Linked DNA regions of Trichocoleus sp. FACHB-46. The protein of the gene in region 2 interacts with the protein of the main gene of each other region in a pairwise test. Links are inferred from orthologs where the notes say so. Each region holds a gene or a part of one and is shown on either strand. Other genes may lie near its edges. The genes, in order: H6F72_RS04905 and dnaA.

What was found.
Region 1: the proteins of dnaA (region 2) and H6F72_RS04905 interact in binary tests that used the Escherichia coli proteins (3 or more experiments, as listed by UniProt). The link is inferred for Trichocoleus sp. FACHB-46 from one-to-one orthologs.

What each region holds. Positions count from the first base shown.
Region 1 is NZ_JACJOD010000008.1:20,522-35,516, reverse strand. Bases 5,341-8,184 are described here. They hold H6F72_RS04905 (HU family DNA-binding protein), read right to left. Parts: upstream 6,983-8,184; coding sequence 6,698-6,982; downstream 5,341-6,697. Other genes in these bases: H6F72_RS04895 (AMIN domain-containing protein), read right to left, coding at 8,109-8,184; H6F72_RS04900 (pentapeptide repeat-containing protein), read right to left, coding at 7,264-8,028; cobD (threonine-phosphate decarboxylase CobD), read right to left, coding at 5,592-6,671; H6F72_RS04915 (NAD(P)/FAD-dependent oxidoreductase), read right to left, coding at 5,341-5,525. Outside these bases: bchB (ferredoxin:protochlorophyllide reductase (ATP-dependent) subunit B), read right to left, coding at 1-26; H6F72_RS04940 (hypothetical protein), read left to right, coding at 668-883; rph (ribonuclease PH), read right to left, coding at 1,061-1,780; H6F72_RS04930 (adenylate kinase), read right to left, coding at 1,868-2,416; H6F72_RS04925 (P-loop NTPase family protein), read left to right, coding at 2,730-3,311; dcd (dCTP deaminase), read left to right, coding at 3,440-4,039; more of H6F72_RS04915, read right to left, coding at 4,059-5,340; more of H6F72_RS04895, read right to left, coding at 8,185-10,550; H6F72_RS04890 (pilus assembly protein), read right to left, coding at 10,618-11,358; H6F72_RS04885 (PilN domain-containing protein), read right to left, coding at 11,355-12,140; type IV pilus assembly protein PilM, read right to left, coding at 12,145-13,254; purT (formate-dependent phosphoribosylglycinamide formyltransferase), read left to right, coding at 13,950-14,995.
Region 2 is NZ_JACJOD010000023.1:5,400-20,422, reverse strand. What follows is about bases 12,152-15,023. They hold dnaA (chromosomal replication initiator protein DnaA), read right to left. Parts: upstream 14,357-15,023; coding sequence 12,947-14,356; downstream 12,152-12,946. Other genes in these bases: H6F72_RS13595 (hypothetical protein), read right to left, coding at 14,691-15,011; dnaN (DNA polymerase III subunit beta), read right to left, coding at 12,152-12,334. Outside these bases: H6F72_RS13660 (aminotransferase class I/II-fold pyridoxal phosphate-dependent enzyme), read right to left, coding at 1-1,264; H6F72_RS13655 (hypothetical protein), read left to right, coding at 1,353-1,580; redox-regulated ATPase YchF, read left to right, coding at 1,632-2,720; H6F72_RS13645 (hypothetical protein), read right to left, coding at 2,901-3,134; H6F72_RS30770 (hypothetical protein), read right to left, coding at 3,158-3,289; H6F72_RS13640 (hypothetical protein), read right to left, coding at 3,283-3,543; H6F72_RS13635 (ABC transporter permease), read right to left, coding at 3,564-4,388; H6F72_RS13630 (DUF3172 domain-containing protein), read left to right, coding at 4,529-5,086; H6F72_RS13625 (AMIN domain-containing protein), read right to left, coding at 5,215-7,596; H6F72_RS13620 (TRC40/GET3/ArsA family transport-energizing ATPase), read left to right, coding at 8,144-9,331; H6F72_RS13615 (PD-(D/E)XK nuclease superfamily protein), read right to left, coding at 9,485-9,994; H6F72_RS13610 (DNA adenine methylase), read right to left, coding at 10,002-10,931; more of dnaN, read right to left, coding at 11,144-12,151. UniProt on the Escherichia coli protein: Plays an essential in the initiation and regulation of chromosomal replication. Binds in an ATP-dependent fashion to the origin of replication (oriC) to initiate formation of the DNA replication initiation complex once per cell cycle.

The DNA.
Region 1 (14,995 bases), on a different replicon or contig from region 2:
GCATACATCCAGTAAGCCAATTTCATATCCGGTGTCCCTTAATCTCGGTTGTCATCGACCACTCCGCTGAGGGAAATTGCAGAAGTCAAAACCTTTGGCAAAAAGTTCTTACACCTTCTGGCACCAAGGAAGTAACGGCTCAGCGATCGCAATCGTGGGGTGTGATGGGTTTATAGTGTGAGTCGCTTTTGATTGTCTCAAAGATGGCGGGAAGGTGAGTGTAGGCACATTGGGGTTAAGGAGAGTGGGGCGATCGCGTCAAACCCTTATCTGTCTTGGGATGGAGGGGCTATTTGTGTGGCTTAATCGGTAGAGAAGCCGCAATGATTTTTAACTGTTTGTGATTTGGCTTAAAACGGTTGTATGCACAAATCAGCGTTGATGGGGCTATTAGTCCCTTCTACAAACTAGGATCTTTCTTAACTTTTAATCAAACCAATCGACCTAAGTATATTTACAGTTCGGTTTGTTTTATCACTTAAATTACTAAAAGCTCACAATTGTCAAGATGCTGTATACATTATTGGCGAAAGATTTAACCCTTCAGATAAATTCTAAGCACATTTTAATTTAATCAAAACTTCCTATTTCTCTATACTAGCTTCACCAAAATACAAACTATGAAAGCCATACTTTAAGAGTGGTATTCATTACAGGGATATTTCGGATGCCGATTGATCCAATCTTAGGTGCTTTTCTAACTGGCGCAAGTGGCAAAGCTGGCGAGTGGGCTATGGGAAAACTTATTGAGAATGAAGAGGAAGGCTGGGAAAGACATGATGCAGCCTGTGAGGCTGTCGGACAAACAATTGATGAAGGTTGGGGGAGACACGATTCAGCTATTGAAGCGACATCTAACTCCCTTGGTTGGAATAACGCCTAATCCGAGTCTCTCAAAATATCAAAAGGAAATTCTTCTCTAAGAAGAAGCGGAGTATAGATGCTGATGTACTCCGCTTCTTCTTTTTATTCTTCAAGGTTACCCTAGGGTGGTTACATGATGACTACCCCACCACTATGAAGCTGAAGAATCAAAAATAAAATTTGCGATTCGCCCTCCTCAATCCACTAAGGCTTGGCGTTGGGCTTCAAACAACTCTTGGATGCCTTTTTCGGCTAGGTCTAGCATTTGATTGAGGTGGGTGCGGCTGAAGGCTCCTTCTTCGGCGGTGCCTTGAACTTCGATGACGCCGAGCTGGTCGTTGAGGACGACGTTGAGGTCTACTTTGGCGGCTACGTCTTCTACATAGTTGAGGTCGAGGATGGGTTGGTCTTCTAGCCAACCGACGGAGACTGCGGCGATTTGGTGGCGGATGGGCGATCGCTCTAGGTCGCCTTTTTGGATTAGTTGGGCGATCGCGTCTTGGAGGGCGACAAAGCCTCCAGTGATGGCGGTGGTGCGGGTGCCAGCGTCGGCTTGCAAGACATCTGCATCAATCGTGATTGTGCGTTCGCCTAAGGCTTCCATATCGAGGGCAGCCCGTAAGCTACGGCCAACTAAGCGCTGAATTTCTTGAGTGCGCCCAGACAGCTTAAGAAATTCTCGTTCGTGACGTTGGGGAGTGGCACCGGGCAGCATGCGGTATTCTGCGGTCAGCCAACCTTGACCTTTGCCTTCCAAAAATCTGGGTACTTTGGGTTGAATGGTGACCGTACAAAGAACTTGGGTATCGCCACAACGGGTCAACACGGAGCCGGCAGCAAACCGGGTGAAGTGACGCTCGAAGCTGATGGGACGCAGTTGGTCAGGTTGGCGACCGTCGGTACGCTGGAATGCCATTTTTGTAAGGAGCCCTTCTGAATTCACGCCTTTGCCTCAAACGCATCAGTTAGGATACAGCAGTTGTGGTTTGCAGCATCCTGCCGATCATTGTAGGTGCTGCAAAATTTCCTGATGCACTTGTTCGATAGATTGGTTGCTGTTGATTTTGAGTAAGCGATCGCGGTGTTCGTAATAGTCCAACATCGGCATGGTGTAGTCTCGGAATGACTCAATTCGGTGCTGGATCACCTCTGGCGTATCGTCGCTGCGTTGTCGAGCGATCGAGCGGCGCATCAACACATTATCCGGCGCGTCTAGCCAGATTGCTTGGTTCAGGTGCTGATTTAAGTCTTCCAAAAGAAAATCTAGTTCCTCGGCTTGAAAAGCGGTGCGGGGATGCCCTTCTAAGAGCCAACCTCGGCTCGTATCGGCTTGCAGCAGTCGCTGCCGCATTAGTTGAATCATGGTTTCGTCAGGGACCAGTTCGCCTTTTTCAACAAAAGCTTGGACTTGCTGACCGAGGGGAGTCTGAGCCGCGATCGCCTGTCGCAACATCTCTCCTGTGGAAATTAAGGGAATCTCAAAATGACGGCAGAGGTGCTGAGCTTGAGTTCCTTTGCCTGCGCCTGGCCCACCCAGAATCACCAATCTCACGGCCCTATACTCCTACCTGCTGCCAGTTTTTCTCATTATTAGCTGAAGTTCGTGAGAAACGATAAATTTTGGCAGCAATCCCCAAGATTCATGGAGCTTCATTAAGCTTCTCTAGCTCTGTCCTGCTCTAGATGCTTTCTAAGCTTAGACTTGGCTTAATAGAAATGCACCCACAAACGACTATTGACGGACTCACACATCTAGTGTTTGATGAGGGGAGTTCGGAGCAATCTACGCTATATTTCGCTTTCTACGCTGCATCTACTGCCTGAACTGCTCGCTTTAAAGTCCTGACTGGATCGTGACCTGCCTTATGGTTTCCCAAATTGAAACCCCAGCCCTAAATTCCCTCAAAACGCAAGGTCTTGGAGAACGTCGAACTGTTGCAGAAGTCAGTCGCCGCTTCCCCCACGCGATCGAAGGATTGGTACAGGTTTTCACTTGTTCGCATCGCAGCTTTTTCACAAGTGTGATGGCACAAGCGCTCCGAATCGCTGGGCAAGGCACATCAGTTTTAGTGGTGCAGTTTCTCAAAGGTGGTATTGGCCAAGGGCATGAGCATCCGGTACGGCTAGGGCAAAACCTCGACTGGATTCGCTGCGATTTACCCCGCTGCATCGACACGCCTCATCTAGACGAAGCTGAAATGCGATCGCTTCTAGATTTGTGGCATCATACCCAATCAGTGGTGATGCAGGGCAACTACGATTTGGTTGTCTTGGATGAATTAAGTTTAGCGATCAACTTTGGCTTAATTCCAGAAACAGAAGTGCTGGCTTTCTTACAGAAGCGGCCTAGCCATGTAGATGTGATTTTGACGGGGCCAGAAATGCCTCCAGCCATCTTAGATGTTGCTGATCAAATCACAGAACTCCGCCGCAGCCACCAACCTTAGGCTCACAACTATTAGTTAGAAGTCAGTGAGAAGTCACAAATTAGCACAGAATATTGCCCTAGTGACTGCGATGGGTGTAATTTAACTCTGCTTTGGGAAACATGGGATTCGGATTTGGGGGAAGCGGGATGATTAAGAACGACACATGGATTACAGAAATGGCTGCAAAGGGCATGATTACGCCTTTTGAGCCGCAGTTGATTCGGGAAGTCTCTGGAGATGCCAACTTAGCAATTCGCCCTGTGATTAGCTATGGCCTCTCAAGCTACGGCTACGACATTCGCTTATCACCTGCTGAGTTTCGCATCTTCCGCCACATCCCGGGCACGGTGATTGATCCAAAGAATTTCAACCCAGAAAATTTAGAGCCAACTAAGCTCCATACAGACAATAATGGCAGCTATTTTGTGTTGCCTGCTCACTCCTATGCCTTGGGGGTAGCGCTAGAACGGCTGGAAGTTCCTACCAATGCCACGGTAATCTGCATTGGCAAGTCAACCTATGCCAGAGCAGGCATCATCGCTAACCTGACCCCTGCGGAAGCTGGCTGGCGTGGGCACCTGACTCTAGAGTTTTCTAACTCTTCCAGTGCTGACTGCCGCATTTACGCCAATGAAGGTGTGGTACAACTCCTATTTTTAGAAGGTGAGCCTTGCGCGGTTAACTACGAAACTCGTCGCGGTAAATATCAAGACCAACCAGAAGCCGTAACGCTGGCACGGGTCTAAAACATCGGTGAACGCAGCTCTAAGAAGACCACGATCGCCGGAAATTTAACCAAGCTTCCAAAAAGTTTTGCCACATGGAGTTGTGCTTAAAGCGGTGCAGTTGCCATGCCGTTGCCGTTTGGCTCAGGATTTCAGCAAACGTGGGAGAAGGAACGGCTAAGTCAGCGATCGCGTCAATCTTTAGATTCTGGCGCATGGCTAGAGCCATCACAGCAATCAGCTCACTCGCCTCTGATCCCAAAATATGGGCTCCCAGAATCGACCCATTGCGATGCACCACCAACTTACACAATCCGGTAGTTTCAGCCCGAATCTGCGCCAGCGCCAAACTTTTGAGGTCTTGCCGTAAAACCAAGACATCCTTGCCGTAACGTTGTCTAGCTTCTGGCTCTGTCAAACCCACTCGGGCCAAGGCTGGATCAGTAGCTAGCGTTGTGGGAATTCCTTGGTAGTTGGCGCTGTGGCGCGGGAAAAAGAGGGCATTTTTCAGGGCGATCGCTGCTTCATACTGGGCTACGTGAGGAGCCAGATAACCTGAGATCGAGTTGCCACAGACATAAACTCGTGGATTTGTAGTTTGCAGTTTTTGGTTGCACCAAACTCCCTGCGATGACCATTCGACTCCTGCCGCCTCTAAATTAAGCGACTCCACCTGCGGTTGCTGTCCCATTGCCACCACAATCTCATCTGCCGCGATCGCCTGATTGCCTGCTTGCACCCATTTTTTCTGCTCGATCTCTCTCACCTGAGCCACTAGCGTATTCGTCAAAATCCGAACGCCTATGGCTTCCAACTGCGCTTGCAACAAAAACGCCACTTCTGCATCTTCATGGGGCAAAATGCGATCGCTTCCCAGCACCAACGTCACCTGAATATTCAAGCGTGTTAGAGTTTGAGCCAATTCAATTCCGGTCGGATCACTGCCTAAAATCACCACTGTTTCGGGCATTGCTTGGTTAGCGATCGCCTGAGGAAAGCCAGTGGTAGTCAAAAATCCCACACTGCTCAGCCCCGGAATGTCTGGAATGAAGGGGTGGCTCTCTAAAGCCAATAGATAGGATCGAGCTCGGATCAAGCGATCGCTGACAGTGAAAGCAAACCGAGGCCGACGGCAAAACTGCCCCGCGCTAAAAATCATCTCAACTCCCAGCGCAGACAAAATTGTGGGTGAGTTTTGCTCTTCCCAGTTACTCGCAACCTGTTGCAGCCATTGCTCAACCCCAGACCACTGCACAGACCCAGGCGAAGCTCCAGCCTCGATTGTCTGCCCCAACCACCCTAATTGTCGGCTCTGGTAGACCTGCTCTGTCATCTCGCCTAAATGAGCTAGAGCAGCATGGGAAATCCACTCAGAGGCTAAGCCCTGATTTCCCCAGTCTTCCGGCACGACCCAAGCAACTCGCGCTTTGAACTCAGCAGCCATCCTTGCCGCATAGCCACCCGCAAGTGTGCCGCCAACCACCACCAAATCGTATTCAACTGACATGCTTTTAGTCGTTCACCAGATTGATTTGGATGAGGCGTTAGACACGCTGCCTAACACAAGCACTCTCTAAAGAATCTTAGCCAACCCTGTGATTAACCTTTGATTTTCAGCCTCCGTACGAACCGCAACTCGAAAGTAGCGATCGCCCAACTCAGGAAAACTGACACACTCCCGAATCAAAATCTGCTCACACAACAACAAATTCTTTTGCACTTCTACAGTGGACTGCTCCGACTTCACGAGTAAAAAGTTCGCAGCCCCCTGGTAAGGTTGCAATCCTGGTAACTGAGCCAAACCTTGGTAAAGATGCGATCGCGCTACTGGCAACCAAGCCCAAGTCTGTGCCTGAAACGTTATATCCTGAACCACCGCTGCCGCTGCTGCCGCCGCTAGTACATTCACAGGCCAAGGGTCTCGCCATTGCTGCCAGCGCCTTAAGCGCTCTGGGTGAGCAATGGCATAGCCTAAGCGCAAACCAGGCAAACTGTAGAACTTGGTGAGCGATCGCAAAATTACCAGATTGGGATATTTCTGCACCACCTCAATCAAGCTTTGCTGCTGCTCTGGCGGCAAGAAGTCCATAAAGGCTTCATCTACCACCACCAAAGCAAATTGCTCTAAATATGGCAGAATACTTTCTCTGGAAAATAGCTGTCCAGTCGGATTGTGAGGGTTATTAATCAACAAGCCCCTGGTCTGGGAAGCAATTTTGGATGTTAGGGGTTCAATGACTGACCCAACATCCAAAACTGGCAAACCAAAATTATCGAACGGGCACTCAAGCACAGAACTGTTAAATGCTTTTAGGGCTCGCCCATAGTCGCTAAACGCGGGGGTAATTAAGCCAGTCACCCCCAGCGCAGATAAATCTCTACAGGCCCAAGTCAACAACTCAGCAGCACCATTGCCTGGCAAGAGCCAGTCTACAGGTAAGCTATGAGCCTGACCCAGAACGGCTCGGAGTTGAGCGTAGTCTGGATCAGGATAAGCCGTCAGCTCAGATAAGTGAGCTTGAATTGCCGCGATCGCAGACTCAGGGGGGCCTAAAGGATTAATGCTGGCAGAGAAATCAAGAATAGCAGCAGGGGGACAGCCCGCCAGCGCTGCTGCCCAAGCTAAGTTCCCCCCGTGGATTGGACGGCTCAAAGAGCGGCCTCACTAGTGAAAAGTAGCTATTTTTCGGGAGGCGAGACCTTCTCCTTAAATAACTTACCTGCCGAGAAGGCAGGAACTTTGGTCGCTGGGATTTCCATTTTGTCACCCGTTTTGGGATTGCGTCCCTCACGAGCCTTGCGCTCCCGTGACTCAAAAGAGCCAAAGCCGACTAGCGTGACTTTATCGCCTGTAGAAACCGCTTCAACAATGGTTTCCAAAGCCGCAGTCAAGACCGCATCTGCTTGCTTTTTGGTCACACTCGCCTTATCGGCGATCGCGTCAACTAATTCACCTTTATTCATGCGTTTGAATCTCCTTTTTTAAGAAGATAGATATTACTGTCCTAATCTCCAGGTGAGATTGTAGAGTGATCATCCGAGAAGAACTCAGCCAAAATGGCTGAAAGTCCCGCAGACTCGAATTTTCAATGCCTTATTCTAAGGTGTACTCGCCTAATATGGATCGTTGAAACCTTTAAGATATATAGATCTCAGGATTTTTTAGGTAATTAGACTCACCAAGCTGGCTGAGTAAACACAACTTTGTACCCAAAAAAGGTCAAATCGAGTAGCCTAGCTTATTTTCAAAATAGAAAAAGTTGTAATACAGAACCTAGAATGCTAAGTAACCCTCCCCCTCCTCCACCTTGCTTCGCCGATTTAGGAGGAGTTTGTATCTCCTTAATCAAAGCTTGAGAAGTTTGAGAACCTTGCAGATTACCTTGATGCGTAAACAGTCGCTCAGCGTATTGCGCATCTTGAATACCGCCTGACCCATCACCTAAACGATACCGAGAAATTGCACGCCCTAAGTAGCCTGGAGCAAAGTCTGGCTTCAGAATCAAGGCTTGATTGTAGTAATCAACCGCTACTCCGTGGTTACTAACTTGAGCTTCTTCGAGCGCCCATTTATAGACCTCTTCAGCAGTCACAGCAGAGGCTGCCAGCCCAATAGATCCTTTGAGGAGTGTATTAATTAAATTAGCATTCTGCAGATCAGCATTCCACAAGTAAGCGGTTCTCAAATCAGCAGAACCCAAGTCAGCACCACGTAGATTAGCACCACCTAAATTGGCACCAAATAGGCTTGCCCCCAATAGTTTGGCACCGCTCAAGTTAGCATTCGTCAAGTTTGCTCGGCTTAGGTTGACGCCACTTAAGTCCGCCTCTCTAAGATCAGCATTAGATAAATCCGCCAATACTAAGCCAGCTCCACTCAAGTCACACTTTTGGCATTGCTTTGTTGATAACAGTTGCCTAAGGTGATCAGAATTCTCAGCCCTTGTTAGCAGAGTTCCGCTCCACACTGGAGTAGACAAGACGACCGTAACGAAGATCCAAGCCTTCATACACTTAATCATTGTGTTTTTATAAAACGAATGGCACCCAAAGTACTCTCATACTTGGGTGCCTGAATTATTGATTCAGTTTAGTTACGACGATTACCTCGTTCTAGAATCTGACGCACATCTGGGCTAGGAGTATAGTTATACCCGTAGGCGGAGCGATCAGAGTCATCCATAATTTGAGGTGTCAGCAGAACGATTACTTCAGCCCTTTGGTTCTGACGATTCGTGCTCCTAAATAAAGCACCAATAATTGGCAGATCTCCTAAAATTGGCAGCTTGCTAACGGTTGTCCTCTCTTGGTCTTGAATAATACCTGAGAGAATTAGAGTTTGGCCATCACGCAGACGGATAGTTCCCGAACTCAGTGAGCGTTCCGCAAGTAAAGCAATTTCCTGCTGACCAACTCTTGCCGTTCCACCAATGGCACTTACACGGGGAGAAACCGATAGAGAAACGAAGCCATTGTCATCAATTCGCTCAACATTAACCCCTAGAATAAGGCCCGCCTCTTGAATATCAGCAGTTGTAGTAATGAGTGGATTGTCACCTGTTGTTGTAGTTTGGGTGACATTACCAACTACCTGCTGCGTCAAATTCACGGTTGCTGTTTGTCCTTCCTGCACTACAAGAGTTGGATCAGTCAATATTTTGGCATTACCACTCGTTACCTGAGCTTGCAGTAGAGATAGAAATCTCCTCGGGAATCTAAATAAGCTGGGCAGTGCCGCAACTGCGGTTCCAAGAGTACCTTGCGTTACGCTAGCAGTCCCATCCGCAGCAATGGTAACGACATTGTCAGTTGCGGGAGTAATTTCGGAAAAGCCAGGTTGTAAAGGATCGGTAGAAACGGGTGGGATCGGTCTAAAGAAACCTGCTGCACCTCGACCTTGGACACGCCTTACACTACCGGTGCGCTGATCAATGATGATCGTGCCTGGGTCGGTTCCAGGAATTGGCACACTGCTATTTGGATCAAGGAAGGGCTGGCCGCTAAGCGGGTTTGCAACTACAGGTGGGCTCAGCGGGCTTCCTGTTGCTTGAGCTCTTGTGGGTGGATTAACTCCACCAAAATTCAGACTCGCAGCTCCATTATCGTTTGTAAAGAAGCTGTCATTAATTCCGAAGGAGAAGCTGCTGTTATAGCTATCAGTCCCTGCGAGATTAACATCAACAATTTTGACGTTGACGGCAACTTGCCGACGTCGTAAATCTAGCTGAACGAGTTGCGAGGATGCAACATCAACCAAACGACGAGCTCCAACTAAGGTGATTGTATTTAAGCGAGTATCGACTAATACCTGCAAACCTCGCAAAAGTGGGCTTGAGTCTTGTGGATCGATGCGCAACGTATTCACAACTGTTTGATTCGTTGTGCTCGTTTGAGTAATAGGTGGTGCCCCTTCTGCTCCCTGCACAGGAATGGCATTGACCGTAGTTACTGGCTGAGTCACAGTGACGGCACTTTCGGCTCCCATACTAACTAGAAAGCCAGAAGCCTGTTCTGCACTCACCTGATTTAAGCGGAAGGTCCGAATCGTGACATCACGAGCCTCATTAGGTAGTCTAGGACCCACAAAAATAGTGTTACCAGACCGATTCGCTTCTAATCCACTCAGCCGCAAAACATAGTTGAATACATTTTGGACTGGTTCGTTTTCAATATCCAACGAAATTGTTGGTCCTCCAGCTCCAGCAGCCGCTGTTCCTTGTTGTCCTTGGCCTTGAGTACCTGTACCTGTCCCAGCGCTCTCTCCTGTAAAAGCCAGGTTAAGCCCCGCTGCCCGGGACAACAAAGATAGTACTTCACGAACTGGCGCATCTCTGAGCACTAGGCGAGGCACTCTTTCTGCACTACCCAAATCAATTTCGGTAGCAGAGGCATCAATATTAGAAATAGAAATATCACCTACCGGAGGTGCTACGGCTCTAGGCAAGAATGGAGGCGCTACATTCGGACTTTGTGGTGGTACTGGCACCCCATCTACTGTAATTTTGGGGTTAGGAACGAGCACATCTGCAGCAGGGGCGGGGGGCACTGGGGCAGGGGCTGATTGGGTAGCTGTACCAGGCTGGGCTGTAGGAGCTGGAGCTGCTTGAGCTGTTTCGCTTCCGGCTGGGCGTGTAAGACTAAAGAGCAAGCCGCCGCGATCGCGCTGAGCTACTTGTCCTGCGGGAGCTGCGCCTTGACCCGCCACGATCACTCGCACACTATTGGTATCTAGGGGTAGCACTACGACAGAACTAATCCCAGGTGCAGGATTATCTTGACGAAAACTCTCACTTTGAGGCAAACGCAGTTGGGTGTTGATTACATCAGCAACCCAACTATTGCCTCGACTGACAGTAAAAACTTGTGGACGCGCGCCATTGCGAGTCTCTAATACAACCTCTACCCCACCGCTCGTGGGATTAACTTTTACACCAGTCACTTGCGTTGCTGGAGCAGCCCATACAGGCTGAGCAGCCATCACCATGACGGCCCCACCAATGTATAGACTGCTCAATCCGAGATGATGCTTCACAGTTCCCTCCTCTCAAAAAATGGAAATCTCAACCTTGTCTTGGCTCCACACTCAAAAGCCATCAACGTTACTGAGCAGGCGGTTTTGCCGCTGCTGCCGCTTCCTCTGAACTCAACGGCAATAATGCCTGTAGCTTAAAGGATGTTTTTAAGTTAGTCTCAGGCCGACCAACCGGAAGCAGACGACCCCGACGATCAACGGTAATTTTCTGGGTTGACTGATCTAGTTGAGAGTTAAAGCTCTTAACTAGCAAGAGCGGCTGTAATCGCTCCACACTTCGCATAATCGACTGAGTTTGTTCGTAGTTGCCTTCTAAGTTAACCGTGATCTCTTTGCGCTTAAGCTTGCCATTGACCGCAGGCCCTAAGGAACCATCACTGACTACAGTTGCAGGTTCTGGAGCAGGTGTGAAACTGCTTAACTTGGCTTTTCTGGCATTAACTAGACGATTGAGATCAAGCAGTAGAGTGTCTAACGTTCTCTCATCAGCGAACAAAGCATAAACTTCTGTCCTGCGCTGTTTCGCCTGCTCTAAATTTTTGTTTGCGGTATCAATTTTTTTCTGGATATTACCCCGTTGTTGAATTTGGTTTTCCTTTTGCTCAGCTTCAGCTTGAAGGGTTTGGTAGGTATTCCAAGCTGGCTGAACTTGATTGAGCAATAGATATGCAGATGCCCCAATGCCTAAAACCGCTACCAAAACACCACTAATGGTGGGAGTTAAGGCAATGCCGAAGATTGTAGGATAGGCAGGCTCGGAGCCAAAGTCTCTGCCGTCGGAAGGGACAAAATCTCCACTGATAGTCATGGTTGAATGACTCCTTTTTGTTGAAGCGTTCTGATCCGAGTGACTAACCCCACAGCACCCTTGCGATCCAGTTCTCGGAGCAATTCAGAAGCAGGGACATCACTTAAGCTAGTTTGAATTTTATAAACCACTACTTGTGGTAGCTTCACTTGAACGTCTGGTGTAGAAGATTGAGGTGTGCGATCTTGCCGAACCTCAATTTGAGTTGGGTTATCCCTTAAGTCAGCACCGACTAGCTGTGTTTCGCTGGCCTTGAGAAAAGGGGATTTCTGTAGGGTTAGCAAGAAATCATTAACATCATTAAAGGAGCGAGCTGCGCCTGAAATCTCAACTTTGGGAGCTGGATTTGGACTTTGAGGAGTCGCAGCAGGGGCATCAGTCTGCTGAATGTTGCTGACTTGTACACCGGCTGGAACGCGATCGCGGATATCCTGCAACATGGCAGACCAAGGCTTAATTTGATTGAAGACTGTAGCCAAGGCGTCAGTCTCAGCCTTAATTTGACCCGCTTGAGCATTAATTGCAGCTACCTTTTCATCCGCTCTTTGCAATTCGCCCAGTTGTACATTGAGCTGATCAATTCGAGTTTGTAGCTCTGCATTTTTGTTTTGCAGCACTAACCACAAAACGAGAACAACAGCAGGGAGAAAAACACCCGTTGCCACCCCTAGGAACAAGGGCACCAAGCTACCAGGAGCCGCTTTAGGCCGAGATGGCCCACCTCCTACATCTGGTCGATACTCCGGTCGGTCATTGAGAAAATTAACATCAAGACTATACATGAGTTCAGATCTCCCGCAATCCTAGGCCTAGCACCACCCCTAATCCAGGTCGCTGAACTAAGGGAATTTCCTGATCAACCTCTAGTGAAAGCGCTGCAATTGGATCAACCTGGCTTGCAGGCAAACTGAGTCGTTGAGTAAAAAATTCATCTAACTGACCAATTCCACCTCCTGGTCCTGCCAAGAGCAGTTGCGCCACTTCCAAGTTCTCACCTTGATTGAGATAGAAGTCAATAGAACGACGCAGCTCATCTGCTAGTTCTCCCAGAACTCTTAGCATGGCAGCCGTACCTGGATTGGTACCCCCCATTTTAGTCGTGCCACCAATAGTATCGGTGGGAGTAATTGGGATCGTCATGCCTTGCAACAAATCAGTATTGCGGCTAGGAGGCAGGTTCATCGCTCGACTCAATGCACTCTGAATTTGGAACGTGCCAATCGGGACGGTGCGGGAAAACTGGGGGACGCCATCCACCACAATAGAAATTTCTGTACTTTCAAACTGAACGTCGGCGATCGCCACTGCTTCTTGAGGGGCAAACTGCCGCAGTTGCTCTCGAATTGTCCGAATCAAAGCGAAGCTGCTGGTTTCTAAAACGTCCAGTTGCAAGCCCGCCTGCTCAAAAGTGCTGAGGTAAGTATCTGTCACTTCCTTGCGCGTGGCGACGAGCAAAACTTGAACCTTTTCAATGCCATCCTCATCTACAAAGAAGCCCAGCTTTTGGTAATCAACATCAGCCTCTTCTCTGGGGAAGGTCAGGTAAAGACCAGCCTCTTGATTCAAGACCATTTCCCGGAGTTCGCGATCATCCAGTTCCGCTGGAACTGGGATCAATCGGGTGACTGCTTCTCGCGCCGGGATCGCTGTTGCTGCACGCTTTACTTTAATTTTATTTTCAGCCAAGGCGGATTGAATCAAGCCAGCCATCGCAGTCGGGTCAGCAATTTGGCCCTCCTGAAATATACCCTCTGGCACCTCTACAGATGACAGCGTGACTAGTTTGAATGCCTGTCCCTGCTTCCGCACTTGGGCAATGTTAATTCGTTCGGGGGTGATCTCTATACCAACCCCTTTCGTACGCTTTGAAAATAGACCTTTCAATGTGTTAACCACAGCATTTATCCACTCAGTCGTATCAGTTTAGTTAGTTGGGTGAGGCCAGAGACAAGGGCTGTAGTGAGATGGATGCCGATGTATGGTAACCAATTTATTGCAGAATTACCATGCTGCTTAGAAGGATACAAACCTTAAAAAATATCATCAACAAAGAGTGAACTGCTCCTAGATTGCTGGTTGCGTCTTCGGGTGAAAACATCATTTACAGCAACACCATTCACTAAAGAAAAGAAAACGGCTGTTTTTTTCTCCTAATGTTTTTGGCTTTCATCCCCAATAAGCTCGTTTTGAACTTTCCAAAAGTTTGGTTTTTTTGGGGAACCAAGCAAGGGGACAGTTCGCTTGCGTTGATCTCAATCCAACTCAACTTACCAGCGATATTACACACAATTGTGAAAATTGCGTACACCTCTTCAAAAATTGAGTTAACTCGTACTGATGGAATAGGATTCATCCGGCTGATCAACCCATCACGATTTGAGGATAACCCATCAACCGAATAGGTATTTTCCTCTTTAGCAAACCACTAAGTGATGGCTGTCTTATGGTTAATTGTTCCCGCCAAGCTAGACAATGTCCTTTTGAGCTGTGTAAGCAGCGAAAAAGCGTAGAGCGACCCCTGAGCACCCGTCTGTTAGAACGGGATGCATGAAAGTATATATAAAAAAGAGAAAAATACAGACGGTTAAATTATGAATGCTGTGCCATCACGCCAGGAAAGCCAAGTTTGGGGAACTCCCTTAACCTCTAGTGGGCGACGCCTCATGCTGCTAGGCTCTGGAGAGTTGGGCAAGGAAGTTGCGATCGAAGCGATGCGGCTGGGGTTGGAAGTCATTGCAGTTGATTTCTATGCCCACGCTCCCGCGATGCAAGTAGCGCATCGATCCTATGAAGTGGATATGTTAGATGGCCCCAAGCTGCGGCACTTAATTGAGCGCGAAGAACCGGATTGGATTGTGCCAGAAGTGGAAGCGATCGCCACCGCTACCCTAGTAGAGCTAGAGCAAGAAGGCTGGCGGGTGATTCCTACCGCACGGGCAACCAACTTAACCATGAATCGCGAAGGCATTCGGCGGCTAGCAGCGGAAGAGTTAGGCTTGAAGACTTCGCCTTACCGTTTTGCCGATAGCGAGGCAGAATATCGGCAAGCGATCGCGGAACTGGGACTGCCTTGTGTCGTCAAGCCTGTCATGAGTTCTTCGGGAAAGGGGCAGAGTATTGTCCGAACTGAGGCTGAAATTGATGCTGCTTGGCAATACGCGCAGTCGGGGGGACGCGCCCAGAATCGCCGCATCATTGTCGAAGGGTTTGTCGAGTTTCATACGGAAATTACCTTGCTGACGGTGCGGGCTATAGATGGGACTCACTTTTGTCCTCCAATCGGACACATTCAAGTCGATGGTGATTACCGGGAATCTTGGCAACCTTGCCCGCTGAACCCAGACACGCTAGAGCAATGTCACGCCATCGGTCGTCAAATCACCGAAGCTTTAGGTGGTTGGGGCATTTTTGGTGTGGAGCTGTTTATTCAAGGTGATCCGGCAGGAGCGCAAACGGTTTACTTCAGTGAGGTCAGCCCTCGCCCCCACGACACAGGGATGGTGACGATGATTAGCCAAAATATGTCGGAGTTTGAGCTGCATGTGCGGGCGATCGCTGGGCTACCGATTGGTGAGATTGAGTTGATTCGGCCCGGAGCTTCGGCAGTGATTTTAGCGTCCGAGACGGGAGACAACCC
Region 2 (15,023 bases):
TGAGGAGCAAGGAGTAAGGAGTGAGGAGGGGAGTTGGCTCCTTCGTCTGCGAATCAACACGGAGCAGAGGGTAAGTTCGTGGTTGGTTGCGATCGCTCCGTGTTGCTAACTGTTGCAAGGCTGCTACTAAATGTTGAATATCAGCTTCAGTGTTGCCTAGGCTAATGATGAAAGTGAGGTGTTGTAGGGAGGGAAGTTCGGCGGTAACGCCAAATTCCTCGTTGAGGATTTCATCGGCTTCAAAACCTGTCAAACCTAAATCTGAAACTGTCACAGTTAAGCGGGTGCGATCGAGCGCTGCAAATCCGGGAGAGCCAGCTTGCTTTGGTTGCAAAACTTGCAGGCCAGGAATTTGGCTAATTTGGGTTCTTGCTAAGTCTGCGAGTTGCAAGGTCTGGGTCATCAGTGCTTGGCCTTGCGTTGCCATCTGTTGACGTGCCGCATCTAGTGAAGCCAACAAGAGATAGCTGGGGCTGGTGGATTGGACAAGTTGCAAAGCTTTGGTAAGGCGATCGCGATCTACCCGTTCTCCCTGCACATGCAACATTGCCGCTTGGGTCATGGCTGACAGCACTTTATGAATCGATTGCACTGTCAAATCAGCTCCAGCAGCTAAGGCAGCAGTTGGCAACTCTGGATGAAAAGCAAAATGCGGCCCGTGGGCTTCATCAACTAATAAAGGAACGTTGCGATCATGGGCGAGTTGGGCGATCGCCTGGACATCTCCACAGACCCCGTAATAGGTGGGGTAAACCATTAGCACGGCCTTGGCATCGGGGTATTGCGTTAGGGCAGCAGCCACGCTAGCAGGGGTAATACTATGTACCAAATCCAAAACCGGATCGTACTCTGGCTCCACAAACACCGGAATTGCCCCAGAGAGAATCAAACCTGAAATTGCAGATTGGTGAACATTGCGCGGCAGAATAATGCGATCGCCCGGATTGCAAGTTGCAATAATCGCAGCAATCACACCACTAGTAGAACCATTTGCCAAAAACCAAGTTTGCTCCGCTCCAAAGGCTTGTGCAGCTAGCTCTTGCGCGGCTTGGATTGGTCCTTGAGGCGCAGATAGGTTATCTAATTCCACCAACTCTGGTAGATCAGCTCGAAAGACTTGAGATCCTAAGAGATTAGAGAGTTGCGATGGAATTCCTTGGCCGCGCTTGTGCCCCGGTGCGTAAAACGGTGTGTTGGGTCGTTGAGCACAATGCCGTAAAGCATCAAGCAGAGGCGTTTGGTGTTGTAATTCGACAAGATTCACAGAATTTATGAGGTCGTTACTTATGAGAGATGGCAATAGTGCGATCGCCCTTTACCGTGGAAGCGTTATCTAACGGAGCGCGATCGCCATGTACATGATTAGCATTCCAGAGCCACAAATCCCCACACCGGGTCCGGGTCCACTAGAACCAAACCCAGGCCCGATGATTCCAGAACCCATTCCTGGTCCTGTGCCCGAACCGATTCCCCAAGTAGTCCCCGAAACCATTCCTAGCCCAGTTCCTGAGCCTGTTCCCGCACCAATCCCACAAACAGTCCCCGCGCCAATTCCGCAAACGATTCCGGAACCGCAATAAAATCAATATCAGCCCATCTGCTGAATTGTTTACTCACGCAACCGAACTGACATGCTAAGAGCCGGGATTGTTGGATTGCCCAACGTCGGAAAATCAACTTTATTCAATGCTTTGGTCGCTAATGCCAAAGCTCAAGCTGCCAACTTTCCTTTCTGCACCATCGAACCAAATGTTGGCGTGGTTGCAGTTCCTGATGAGCGACTGCAAGCCCTTGCTCAGATTTCTAGCTCAGCAGAAATTGTGCCCACACGGGTTGAGTTTGTAGACATCGCTGGATTGGTGAAAGGTGCTAGCAAAGGGGAAGGGTTGGGCAACCAATTTCTCGCCAACATTCGTGAAGTCGATGCAATCGTGCATGTGGTGCGCTGCTTTGAGAACGACGACATCATCCACGTCTCCGGTTCGGTTGATCCAGTCCGCGACATCGAAGTGATCAACCTAGAACTAGGATTGTCTGATCTATTCCAAATCGATCGCAAGATTGAGCGCACTCGCAAAAATGCCCGCACCAGCAAAGAAGCTCAAATTGAGTTAGGCGCACTGGAAAAACTAAGCGCCGCCCTCAACGAAGGCAAACAAGCTCGCCAAGTAGACCTAAACGAGGAAGAAGAAATCATCGTCAAGCCCTTGGGTCTGCTAACTCGCAAGCCGATCATCTATGCCGCCAACGTTTCAGAAGATGACCTCGCGACGGGGAATGCTCACGTGGAGCAAGTACGGCAGTATGCAGGCTCAGAAGCGCAAGTGGTGGTCGTTTCGGCTCAAGTTGAGTCAGAACTGATCGAGATCTCCGAAGATGAGCGCCAAGATTTCTTGGCTTCCTTGGGTGTAGAAGAAGGTGGCCTCAAATCCCTCATCCGCGCCACCTACGAACTCTTGGGTCTCCGCACCTATTTCACCACTGGTCCCAAAGAAACCCGCGCTTGGACGATTAAAGCTGGCATGTCTGCGCCTCAAGCTGCTGGTGTAATTCACTCCGACTTTGAACGCGGCTTCATCCGAGCTGAAACAGTTGCGTACAAAGATTTGACTACCACAGGTTCGATGACTGCTGCTAAGGAAAAAGGCTTAGTTCGCAGTGAAGGTAAAGAGTACATTGTCCAAGAAGGCGACGTACTGCTCTTCCGCTTCAACGTCTAAGTTTTAACGATTCAATAATTCTGGAGGTGGGCGATCGCTCACCTTTTTTGTTGTCCATTCACCCCCATAGGGCGCGTTGCAACGCACCACTCTAAGAATTTATGGAGGCGATCGCTTACCTCTTTGGGGCATCACTCGGGAATTGAGTTCGGTGCGTTGCAACGCACCATAGGCGATCGCCTATTTTTTCTTCTTACCCTTTTTCTTAGATTGCTCAGAAGAAGATGAGCCAAAACCTGTGACTTCTGGCTTGGGTTGAGCGACTGTAGAGAAATCAACCACGGGACGTTGAGCGGCTGCAAATCGGCGTTGGCGCAACTCTAGCTTGGAGACCATGCCTAGATCTAACTGCACCTCCTCCCAATCACCCGCGATCGTTTCATCGACTCGATTAGCAGCAAAAGCTCTTTCCATAACCAGGGCAGCTTCCAGCGCCTTCAGGTCCAGCAATGCTGCAACAGCACGCCGTTCAGCACTGGGTTGTTCTTGGTAAACTGCTCTAGCTGGTGAGCGATCGCGGCAATAGATTGCTCTCGTGTTTCTAGATACTGCTCAGCAATCTTTACCAAAGCCTCAGATGCTGCGGTTCGTGCCGAAAGCCCATGTGTTTTATCAGCCAGGTAAGTACTAAGAGCTGAAATAGCTGCGGCTGCAAGCATGCCAAAACTTCTGGCAATTCTTCTCCGATCCATTCATTGCCTTCGTCATCCATCCGGTGCAGCAAGCTCAGCAAAGGCTCGATCGCAGCTTCAGCTCGCAATTGTCCCAGCGATCGCCAAGCATGGATCGGTGCCCAAATCTCTAAACCCTCGGACTCTAGCAACCATCATTCTTCGTCAGCGCTTAATCCTGTTGATGAGAAAATTTGTACGCTCCAATCGCGGAGAGAGCGATCGCCGCTAACAGTAATACCCCAATGCTATACCAAGGAAACTGGCTCAGCGGTAAGTAAGCCGCAGCCCTTAACCCAATGCTGGTATAGGTCAGCGGCAGCAAATACACAATTCCCTTGAGCGCCATAGGTAAGGCGGCGGGATCGAAAAATGTGGCTCCGAGAAATGACATTGGCACAATTAAGAAGTTGTTGTAGAGACCCACACTTTCGAGCGATCGCACGCTCAAGCCCACAATCACACCCAAGCCTGCAAACACCGCACAATTTAGCACTAGCAATAGCAGAAATAGTGGATTTAAGAAGCTCCAAATCTTGCCGGTAAATAAGATAGCCACCAGAATTACCGAACCTGAAGTCATCAAGCCTCGGATAACACCCGCTAGCATCTTGCCGAGAAACAGCGACAAAGGATGCACCGGGAGCAACAGCATCTCTTCAAACGTCTTGGTAAATAGCCGCTCTCCACAAATCGAGAAAGTGGTGCCGCCAAAGCTAATCGCCATTGATGACAACGCCACCATTCCAGGCAGAATAAATTGCAAGTAATTTTCGCCTGCGGAGGGTTGAGCCACCTTGTCCAAAGAGCTGCCTAAACCCAAACCAAACGCCAAAATATAAATTAGGGGCGATACTAAGCCAGATGCTGCAATTTGGGCAATCCGGATTCTTAAATCTAGCCAATCTCCCCACAAAACCGTGAGGCTATCTCCCAAAATGTTTTGAGTGGGTGAATTAAAAGGTTTTCCTTGTCGAAATGGAGATGAAGAAGTCACGGTTAATCGCTCAAAAACTTGACCACACAAGCCTTCCTATTGTCACACGGCTCAGATTGCCGAAAAATTAACGGCATACTGGGAGAAGAAGCGCAGTTGCAACGTTACTTTGTTAATCACTCAAAATTCAATCAGTCGCCATGAATCGCAGACCTAAGCCTTCACCACCTCCAGCTCGTCCTGCTGCTAGTCCTAGCCGCAACGGCTCATCGTTTGCTTCGGCGTTAAGCGCCACGACGCTAGCAATTTTGAGCGGTGTCTTTATTTTAGGGATTGGCATTGGCATTGCGTTTAGCTCTGTGGCTAGCTCTGGGCCTGAGAACGTGGCTACTCGTGAGTTTATTGACCGAGCTGCTCCTAACCCAGAAATCTGTGTGCAGTACGGCGCTAGCGCGATCACAATGGACACCAGAGTGTTTGTGACGCTCAACCCCTTTAGTGTGTATATTTCTCAACCCAAGATGCAGCCAGGATGCGTCTTACGCAGCAGTAACTGGGAAGTCCTCCGGCAACGTAACTTAATTTCCGGGGATCAACTGCGTGAATGTAAAAACCGAATGAATACGTTTGGTTTTACTGGAACCCTGGAAAGCTCACCCCAAATCAGTTGCATCTATCAAAACGACGCAGCACAGAACCTCTTCCTGAATCAGTCTGGTTCTGGCGGTGCGCCCTTACCCGAAAGCGACAAGTTCTAATCCAATACGCGTAATTTAGTTAAACAGAATTCCGCTCTAGTTAGTCTGGCAACGCTGCAACTAGGGCGGAATTTTTTATGGATTCAATTTGCTAGTGAAGGAACTTGTGTGAAGCATAGGCCAGGGGGTTAAGGCGATCGCAGCACTTCCGTCAGGCGTACTTGTAGAACTTGACCTGGTTGGAGCTTCGCAGGTTTGGGGGAAGCTAGGTAAGTGACTGCCGCCCCCGCTGCTGCACCCCCAATCACCTCTTCGCCAGATAAACCGCCCACCAAGGCTCCAGCCAAAGCTCCTAGAGCTGAATTTCTCACAACTTTATCTTGTGAAACTTTCAGTTTGCCTCCTAGAAGTGCTGACTCAGCCGCGAGCGGTACATTTCGACCTTGTAAGTTGATGGCCTGCGCCACAAAGCGGCTACCACCACTCGTCGTTTCAAAGCGTCCAATGACGGGTGCCCCATTTGGAGCCAAGATGCTACCGTTGCGATCGCGAATCTCGGTTTGCAACAACAGCACTTCTTGCTGCGGCGCTCCTGGCCTTAGTTCCAAAACTTCAGTCCCAGAATATTGCAGTTGTAATGTGGTGCCAGTGGGCAACACAATTCCGTCTCCTACAGCCACCAAATTAGAACTTTCTGCTTCTATATTTGGCTGCGATTTAGACGGTAAGTCGGAGGGACGCTGAAAATCCAACTCGGTGGATGAGGAGTTAGCAGTTGAACGCGGTAACGGTGGCACTGTTACTGGAGCCGTTGCTCTAGCACTGATAACACTAGGAGTTTCTGTGGGCAGATCTGTTTCCGACTCCAAAGTTGGCAAGTTAGGAGGTGTCGCAGCGGCAGGCGTGGAGCTGGTAGCTGCTAAGGGTTGACCAAACTCAATCACCCGCCCCGCAGCTTCATCTACGTTCGGGGTTCTTGCTAGTTGAGGCGATTCCAATGTCACTGCGCGGGTAGGAGCAGGCTGTATCGAAGGGGATGACAAAGATGGCACGGTTACAGTGGCGCTGGGCTGTGGCGTAAAAACCGCTGGAGGCAGCCCTGGGTTAGGCTCCGTATTAATAGTGGTAGTTGGCACGCGATCGCCTAATTGAGGCACCTGGACAGAACCAGCAGTACTGTTCATCGGCGGCACGCTCACGGTTACAGACTGCTGCGATCGAAAGTTAGCAGGGGGTAATACTGCTGTCTCTAGGTCTGGTGTCGGTCGAGGCAGATTTGCGGTAGGTTTCACCTCCGGTTGAACAGGTGCAACAGGAGCCGTTTCTATTGGCTCTGCTACAACGGGTACTGCTGGTGGCTGAGGTTCTGGCAACGGTTTAGATACAGGAGTTACCGCAGGAGTTGGAGCGATCGCTGTACTTGTGGCCCGGTTGGGTTGAGCTGAGGGAGCGGGTAGGGGCGGCTTGATTGCTGACTGTGCTGTTGGTTGGGTGGCTGTTGAGGGTGCAGGCGATTTTGGCGGCGCAGATGGTTTTGCTAGCGTAACTGGAGATTGGCGATCGCGAGTTGGAGCGCTCTGAGTCGGTCTGGGTGCCGGCGTAGGCGTAGCAGTAGTCACCTCGGGCGACAACCGAGGACTAAAGATGGCTGTGTCTGAAGGTGCTGGTGCTGGCCCTAATAGGTCAGATGGTAGAGGAGATGGTGCTGTTGGAGCTGCGATCGTAGGGGACGATTCCGGTGAGGGTGCAGATGAGTTATCAAATGAACGATCGCCAGGTGCTAATAGGTCGGCAGCATTTCTCGTAATTCGACTTCTTGGAGCAGCAGGGGTAGTTGGTTGCGATCGCTCATTTGTGACCGCAGGTGGAGAGGGTTGCGAAGTGGGTTGCGATCGCTCGTTTGTGACCGCAGGTGGAGAGGGTTGCGATCGCTCGTTTGTGACCGCAGGTGGAGAGGGTTGCGATCGCTGAGTACTGGATGCAGCAGGGGCAGATGGCTGTACCGATGGGGGAGTAGGGGCAGCGGATTGGGGTTTGGTAGCGACGGTAGCTGGGGCAGCGGGTTTGGCAGCAACGGTGGGCGTAGAGGTACTACTACCAGCGATTAAAGGACGCAGCACCCAACGAGTCCCTGCCTTGCCAGTGCCAGCCTGTTCTAGCTTCACCTGACCGGGCGCAAACACCACATTAGGAGCAAGTTGCATGACGATGCGAGTAGAGCCAGCTTGCTGCTGTGAGACCCGAATTTGCTGCACCGGGCCAGACAACGTTTGCTCAGTTGGCACTGAACCCATCTGTGTGTTGGGTAAGTCCAGCACAATGCGGGCAGGTTTCGCGAGCAGGAAATAGCGGGGCTGAGTGCCTTCTGGGACCGTGATTTCTAGCTGATTGGTAGTAGAGTTAAACTGCCATTGAGTCAGGATGGCTGCCTGAACTGGGGTTGTCTGGGCGATCGCTCCTATCACTCCAGCGCTAACCCCAAGCGTCGCCCAGAGGCAATTGCCCGACAGCGCCAGCGAAATCACTTGTTGCCGCAACGGTAATCCCCACACCGATTTCTGATTTTGCATCGCTTTTAAGCTTCTGACTAAGCAAGACCCAATCTTGGCATTCAGGATAATCGTACTGCCTGAGATTGCAATACTTAAATTTAAGAAAGTTTTTCTAGGTAATTTTTAGCTGCGGGGCGTAAAGACTTTTAGCGCTTTTAGCTGGCACTTAGAAGCCTCCCTCTAGACTGAAACAGCACTCCAGCAAGACTTGCTAAGGTGTAAAAGGACGTTTAAGTCCAATTTGGCAAAACCTATTGTCAATCTCTCTTCTCTCGACTCGTTATCAGTTTAGAAGTTTAGGAGCCGCTAATGTCCAATCACGATTTACTGATGCTCGTCATGCTACTCACACCTGGAATTCTGCTTTCGGCCTTGATTATGGCGGCTTTTGCAGCAGGTGGTTAAGTTTGCGACAGGTTTGCAATAGGCTTGCGATCGCACCCTAGGCTCTGTTGCCAGTCCCTTGAGCTTGGTAGCTGAGATTGATCCCTCACTCCGGGCTTTGTAAAGTAGGGATAATTAAGTAAATGAATGTTAATCATTCTTAGATAAGGCAAAATTATTCATGCGCGTAATTCTCATGACTGGCAAGGGAGGCGTTGGTAAAACCTCTGTTGCAGCAGCTACTGGGCTGCGCTGTGCCGAACTGGGCTATAAAACCTTAGTTCTCAGCACCGACCCTGCTCACTCGCTTGCCGATAGCTTCGACATGGAACTGGGGCATGAACCTCGAACCGTTCGTCCCAATCTCTGGGGGGCAGAACTCGATGCCTTAATGGAGTTGGAGGGCAACTGGGGTGCGGTTAAGCGCTACATTACTCAAGTCCTGCAAGCACGAGGCTTAGAAGGAGTCGAAGCCGAAGAACTCGCCATCCTACCGGGCATGGATGAGATTTTTAGCTTGGTGCGGATGAAACGGCACTATGACGAAAACGAATTCGATGTGCTGATTATCGACTCTGCCCCCACCGGAACAGCCTTAAGACTGTTGAGTTTGCCGGAAGTAGCAGGCTGGTACATGCGGCGCTTCTACAAACCGTTACAGAAGGTGTCTGCTGCCTTGCGTCCTTTGATTGAGCCTTTTTTCAAGCCCCTGGCTGGCTTCTCGCTGCCTGACAATGAAGTCATGGATGCACCCTACGAGTTTTATCAGCAGATTGAAGCCCTCGAAAAAGTCTTAACTGACAACACTCAAACTTCGGTTCGCCTTGTCACCAACCCAGAAAAGATGGTGATTAAGGAGTCCTTGCGGGCGCATGCTTACCTTAGCCTGTACAACGTGGCAACTGATTTAGTCATCGCCAACCGGATTCTGCCGGATGAAGTCAGCGATCCATTTTTCCAAAAGTGGAAAGCCAATCAACAACAATATCGCCAAGAAATTCACGACAACTTCAGTCCACTGCCCGTTAAGGAAGTGCCCCTCTATTCGGAAGAAATGTGCGGACTGGCCGCTTTAGAACGCTTGAAGGACACTTTGTATAAGGACGAAGATCCAGCGCAGGTTTACTACAAAGAAACCACTTTACGAATTGTGCAAGACCAGAATCAATACAGTTTGGAAGTGTATTTACCTGGAATTCCTAAGAACCAAGTGGAACTGAGCAAGAACGGCGACGAACTCAATATTCGCATCGGCAACCATCGCCGGAACTTGGTACTGCCTCAATCTTTGGCTGCTTTGCAACCCGCTGGAGCCAAAATGGAGGACGATTTCTTGAAGATCCGCTTTGCTGATAGCGTCCGAGTTTAACGTTCGTTTTCAGTTAAGACAATGAAACGGACAGTTGATGCAACTAATCAATTGTCCGTTTTTATCATTGAGTTCTTGTCAATCTTCAGTTTTGCATGCCAACTTATTCCTGATAGGAAGTTTTGATTACAGGGGTAGATACAAATTCAGTATTTATTTGAATACTCTATTTGTCCAGCGAATGAACTCGTCTAAAGAAAACACAGAAATATTTTTATATTGAATAGTTTCTGGAGCGTAAAGCTTTGTCTCAATGGCATTTTTAAGCCACTGTATGGAACCTAGCTTATAACCACCTCCACCAATCACAATAACTATATTTTGCTCAGGCATTGCTTCAAGGCAATTTAGATATAGGTAGGGAAACTTTTCATCTACTGAGCCCGGGGACTGCTGCCATTTACACTCGATTCGTACTTCTAGGTTGTATCTTCTAGATCTAACCAAAAACTCTGTGTAGCCACGATGACCGTAAATAGTTGTATAGGGTACGTGCTTCAGGAGTAGCTCTTCTCCATAGCCTTCCCTTGCTTTTTCCCATTTATTGTATGAAACAACTTCAAAACCACGGCTTTGGAATGTTGGAACTACAGTGCTTTCCAAAATTCTTCCCTGTTTATTAGCTGTTCCTCCTCCTGAAATAGGAATTTCATCTTGATTCATAAAAATATTAGTAATTAGTTATAATAACTTCTTTGATTTTCCCCCGTTTTTCTGCCTTTGAATTAATCAAACGTGTTGCTTCAATGACATCTATATTGAAACTTTTATATAAATCTAGAATCAATGAAGTGTGAGAATTTGATACCATAAACTTTATACGTTTTTTATCGAGTTGCGTACAGAAGCTTGCAAGCTCTTTTTGCATCTCTTCGCCAAACCCATTGAGTGTATACTTGGTGAAATCTGACGTGGAACTAATAGGGGCATAAGGAGGATCAAAATATATAAAGTCTCCTTTTTTGACCTCATTCTTTAAACCTGTAAAGGTACTCAATTCAATTTGAGTGTTTCTCAAGGCTTTGCTGCAAGCAAGTAGATTTTTCTCATCGAAGATCCTAGGATTTTTGTATCTCCCAAAAGGGACGTTAAAAAATCCCTTTGAGTTTACTCGGTACAAGCCATTGAAACATGTTTTATTGAGGTATATAAACCTACTTGCTCTTTTGATATCACTCCACTCACTAAACTCTAGCTCTTGGTCTGCATTGCGGAGTGCATAATAATATTCTTCGTCATAGATATGATTTAATAGATCTTCAGCCAACTCCTGAACTTTATATTTGACAACTTTATAGCAGTTTATTAGTTCTGAATTTATGTCTGATATGTAAGCTATTTTTGGTTGTAGCTTAAAGAAGAAAGCTCCACCTCCAATAAATGGCTCGAAGTATCGGTCGAAGTTTGAAGGAATACGCTTACCTAGCTCAGGTAGTAGCTGCGTCTTACCCCCAGCCCACTTTAGAAATGGTTTACAACTTAACCGATTGTCAGTTCTATTTTCAGGCGACGGGGAATAAAGCTTCTGTGAATTGCTACTGATATAGCTAGTTTCGTCACTTGGTGGAAGTGACACTACATCATTGGGGTCAAATATCATTACCATAGCCCATATTATGAGCTTCTCTCAATAAAGTTCTTTATTATAGCAACTTCCCTTTAAATACAGGTCTATGCTTACATATAAAAATGATATATATCTTGATTTATATCAGTAGAAAATTTATCGGAAATAAGTAATGTTCTTTCTGTCTACAAAGTAGGAAAAGTTGGTTTTACTTCTTATTATTGGAGTACATACAAAGTTCACTCTCAATTCCTAATTTGTACTGGCATGACTAAATAAGTCATTTTAATGCTGCCTAACGGAGTCAAGACTACCGGAGTCGTTGCTGAATTGAGTTGCATCTGAATTTCAGAAGTATTCAGGGCTTTTAAGCCATCCATCAAATATTTGACGTTAAATGCCACGTCCAAGCTATCACCGCTTTCACTCGATACTTGAGCTGGAATCACTTCTCGACCATTCCCCACATCTTGGGCATCCACCGAAAGCGCAATCTCCTGCTGCTCCAGATCTAAGCTAAGCTTGACCACATTATTTTTTTGGTCTGCTAAAACTGCAATTCGCTCCAGCGCACCCAGAAACAATCGCCGTTCTACCGTCATTTGCCGAGAGAACTGGCGAGGAATCAGTTGACGGTAGTTGGGATATTGGCCTTCCAACAGGCGGCTGGTTAAGCGTTGATCAGCCCATTCAAAGACCGCTTGGCTGGGGTTGAGGTGCAATGCCACGGCATCTTCGGCTGGGCGCATTCCCACCATGCGCTCTAACTCGCGCAGCGTCTTAGCAGGAATCGTGACTGTAAGTTCAGTATCTGCGATCGCGGCTCCAGCTTGAGCATCTGGGGTTTCTCCCGTCGTCTGCACCACGGCTAAGCGATGACCATCAGTTGCTGCAAACTCCAAGCTTCCTTGCTGCAAGGTCAGATGCACACCCGTCAGAATTTGCTTCGTTTCATCCGCACTGGTGGCAAACAAAGACCCCTGCAAACCTTGCACCAATGCTTCCACAGGCAAGTAAACCACTTCACCGTCTTCGATGACAGGCAACTCAGGAAACTCTACTGCACTGAGCCCCCGCATTTGATAGCGGCCAGAGGAACAAGTAAGGGTTGCTTGCAATACATCGCTGGGTTCACCTGAGGCATCGGCGTTTCCTGCTTCATCAGCTAAATTAATTTCCCCTTCTGGCAAGCGCGAAACGATGTCATTCAGCAACTTGGCAGGCAGTGTAATTTCCCCTCCAGTTTCCACATGGGCCGCAAAACTGGTTCGAATTCCCAAACTCAGATCAAACGCCGTCAAGCTGACTCGTTGTGCAGCAGCATCGGCAATGAGTAGCACGTTAGCCAAAACTGGATGAGTCGGTCGCGAAGGAATGGCACGGCTAACAAGCGACAGATTAGCGCTGAGATCACTTTGGGCACAGAACAATTTCATGGAAGTTTATTTAGCCGAGTTCTTCTCAGGAGGGTGTGACTTGAGCAATCTTGGTGGGGAGAACGACATCGTATCACTCTCAGCTTGAACAAGCTAGAGCACCTATTTTCAGCTTTGCCCTGATAGTCTATCTACTCTTCTCTTTAAAACTATTTTTTAAAGTAGTAGTAGTAGGGCCTGTGGAAAATGTGGAAAAACTTTTAAAAGCTTTATCCTGTCTAGATTTGAACCAATATTGTCCTGTGGAAAACCTGTGGAAAAAATAGCCGACTTTTCCACAGGGTATTTATACTTATCGAAGTTTTCCACCGATATTCAGAACTTTCCACAGGTTTTCCACAGAGTTTTCCACAGAAATAAGGGAGTTTTCCACAGGCAAGTTTTGCTTAAAAATACTTAATGAACTTCTATTAAGTTCACTCATAATCGATTTCATCTTGTAGTATTTAGTACTGATGTATTGTATTTAGCGTACTACAAACCTGCAAGTTCTCCTCCATCTTTTCTATAAAAGTTGGGAGCTAGAACCTAGGAGCAGCACAAAAGTTCTGGATTCTGGCTCCTGGTTTCTAGCTCCCAACGACGAGCTGCTGTTATTGAAGGTGGGTGAGTCTACGATCGCTCTTTGCTTTGACTGGCTAAATTAATGCGATCGCTGAGTTGACGCAGAGTTTGGGCCATACCGGGATCGCTAGTACGGAGTTGAGCAATTTTGTCGCAGCTATACATTACAGTCGTATGGTCTTTGCCGCCAAATTCTTCGCCAATCTTCGGTAGGCTCAGGTCTGTGTGCTGGCGCATCAAGTACATACCAACCTGCCGCGCTAAGCTAATTTCTCGGCGTCTGGACTGGCCTTTAATCTCTTCTACCGCAATATCAAATACATCAGCCACCGCATTCATGACAGCTTCCGGTGAGGCTTCAATCTGCTCTACTGGGGGATTAAGGACGGCAGCAATATTTTCCACTCGCATGGGTAGCCCGGAAATTGAAATATAAGCCACTGCTCGAATCAGCGCCCCTTCAAGTTCCCGAATGTTGGAAGTATAGCTAGAAGCGATGTACTCAATCACCTCGCGAGGCAGGCGCATATTCTCGTACTCTGCTTTCTTTTGCAGAATCGCCATCCGAGTTTCCAAGTCGGGGGATTGGATATCGGCAATTAGCCCCATTGAGAATCGAGAGCACAGACGTTCTTGCAGGCGTGGAATGTGGTTAGGAGGGCGATCGGACGCGAGAACTACCTGCTTACCCGCTTCATGCAGGGTATTGAAGGTGTGAAAAAACTCTTCTTGGGTATATTCCTTGCCTTCAATGAACTGAATGTCATCTACCAGCAACACATCGGCAGCGCGGTAATGCTCCCGAAAGCTTTGCATGCTGTCTTTGCGAATCGCAGCAATCAAGTCGTTGGTAAATTGCTCGGTAGAGACGTAGAAAATCTTGGAATCTGGGCAAATTTCTAACCGATAGTGGCCGATCGCCTGCATCAGGTGAGTTTTTCCTAGCCCTACCCCGCCGCACAAGAATAAAGGGTTGAACTCACGCCCAGGCGACTCAGCCACCGCTAAAGAAGCAGCATGGGCCATCCGGTTGTTGGGACCCACCACAAAGCGCGAGAACACATATTTAACGTTGAGTTCCTTCGGCTTCGACTGCTGATTAGCGTAGGCTGCACTCGAACTACTGGCGTTGCTGATAGCACTGACGGCGGGTGTTTCGTTAGGAGAAGACCACAAAACCTCAGAATCGCCGTTGGTGGTTGCATCTCCCTCAGCAATAGTGATGTGAATCTCGACGCTATAGCCCAGAATGTCTTGAGCCACGTCGGCGATCGTCTTGACGTAATACTTCTGGAGCCAATTACGCGCAAAGGGGTTAGGTGTGCGAATGACTAAGCAATTATTTTCTAGCTGCTCAACGCTGGCAGTTTTGATCCATGTCTCAAAGGTCGGGCGGCTCAGTTGCAGCTGTAGGCGCTCTAGTATTTGATTCCAGAGACTTTCAAGAGTGATTTCCACCGCTAACCTCTACCGCTGACGCTCAGGAGAACAAACATGAAGAACTAACTAGTAAACTATGCACCGAATCGACCTGGCAATAGGGAAATAATCCAACATCACCACGACACGAACAGGCCGCCGGGCTTGCTGCTCAACATACCTGAAGTTTAGACTAATCTTCTATGTAGTGGTTCAAAGCAGGTTTTTGTTAGCAAACCACTATACATGGAGTGATTCGGTAAGGATCAAAAAGCATTGAAAGTGGCGATCGCAGAGAAGTAAGCCATTTAACTTACCAAGATGCTTCAGTATAATTACGGCTTGCCAACAGTGGGAGGCGCTAAGATCGCCTTTAACGATAAAACTTAAAACTAATAGCGATCGCAATAAACAAATAACTTATCGAGCACTCAGAGCTAGGCCAGGGTGCCTTCAGTAAAATATAAATGTATTCCTGAATACTTATAGCATCTCCGGGGAGCCTAAGAAACTCCGACCAAACTTTCTGGCAGAAATGGCTAGGACTAGGGACAAAGGCTGTGGCGTGATCGTCCTGAAGAAAGTTTCTAAAATAAGAAGAGCTAAGTAAGGAAGGAGCAGGCGATCGCTGATAGCCATGTGATTGAGCATGAGGATTCCCAAAAGCTAACAGCAATCGGCCTGTCCGTGCCATTCATTCACCTGT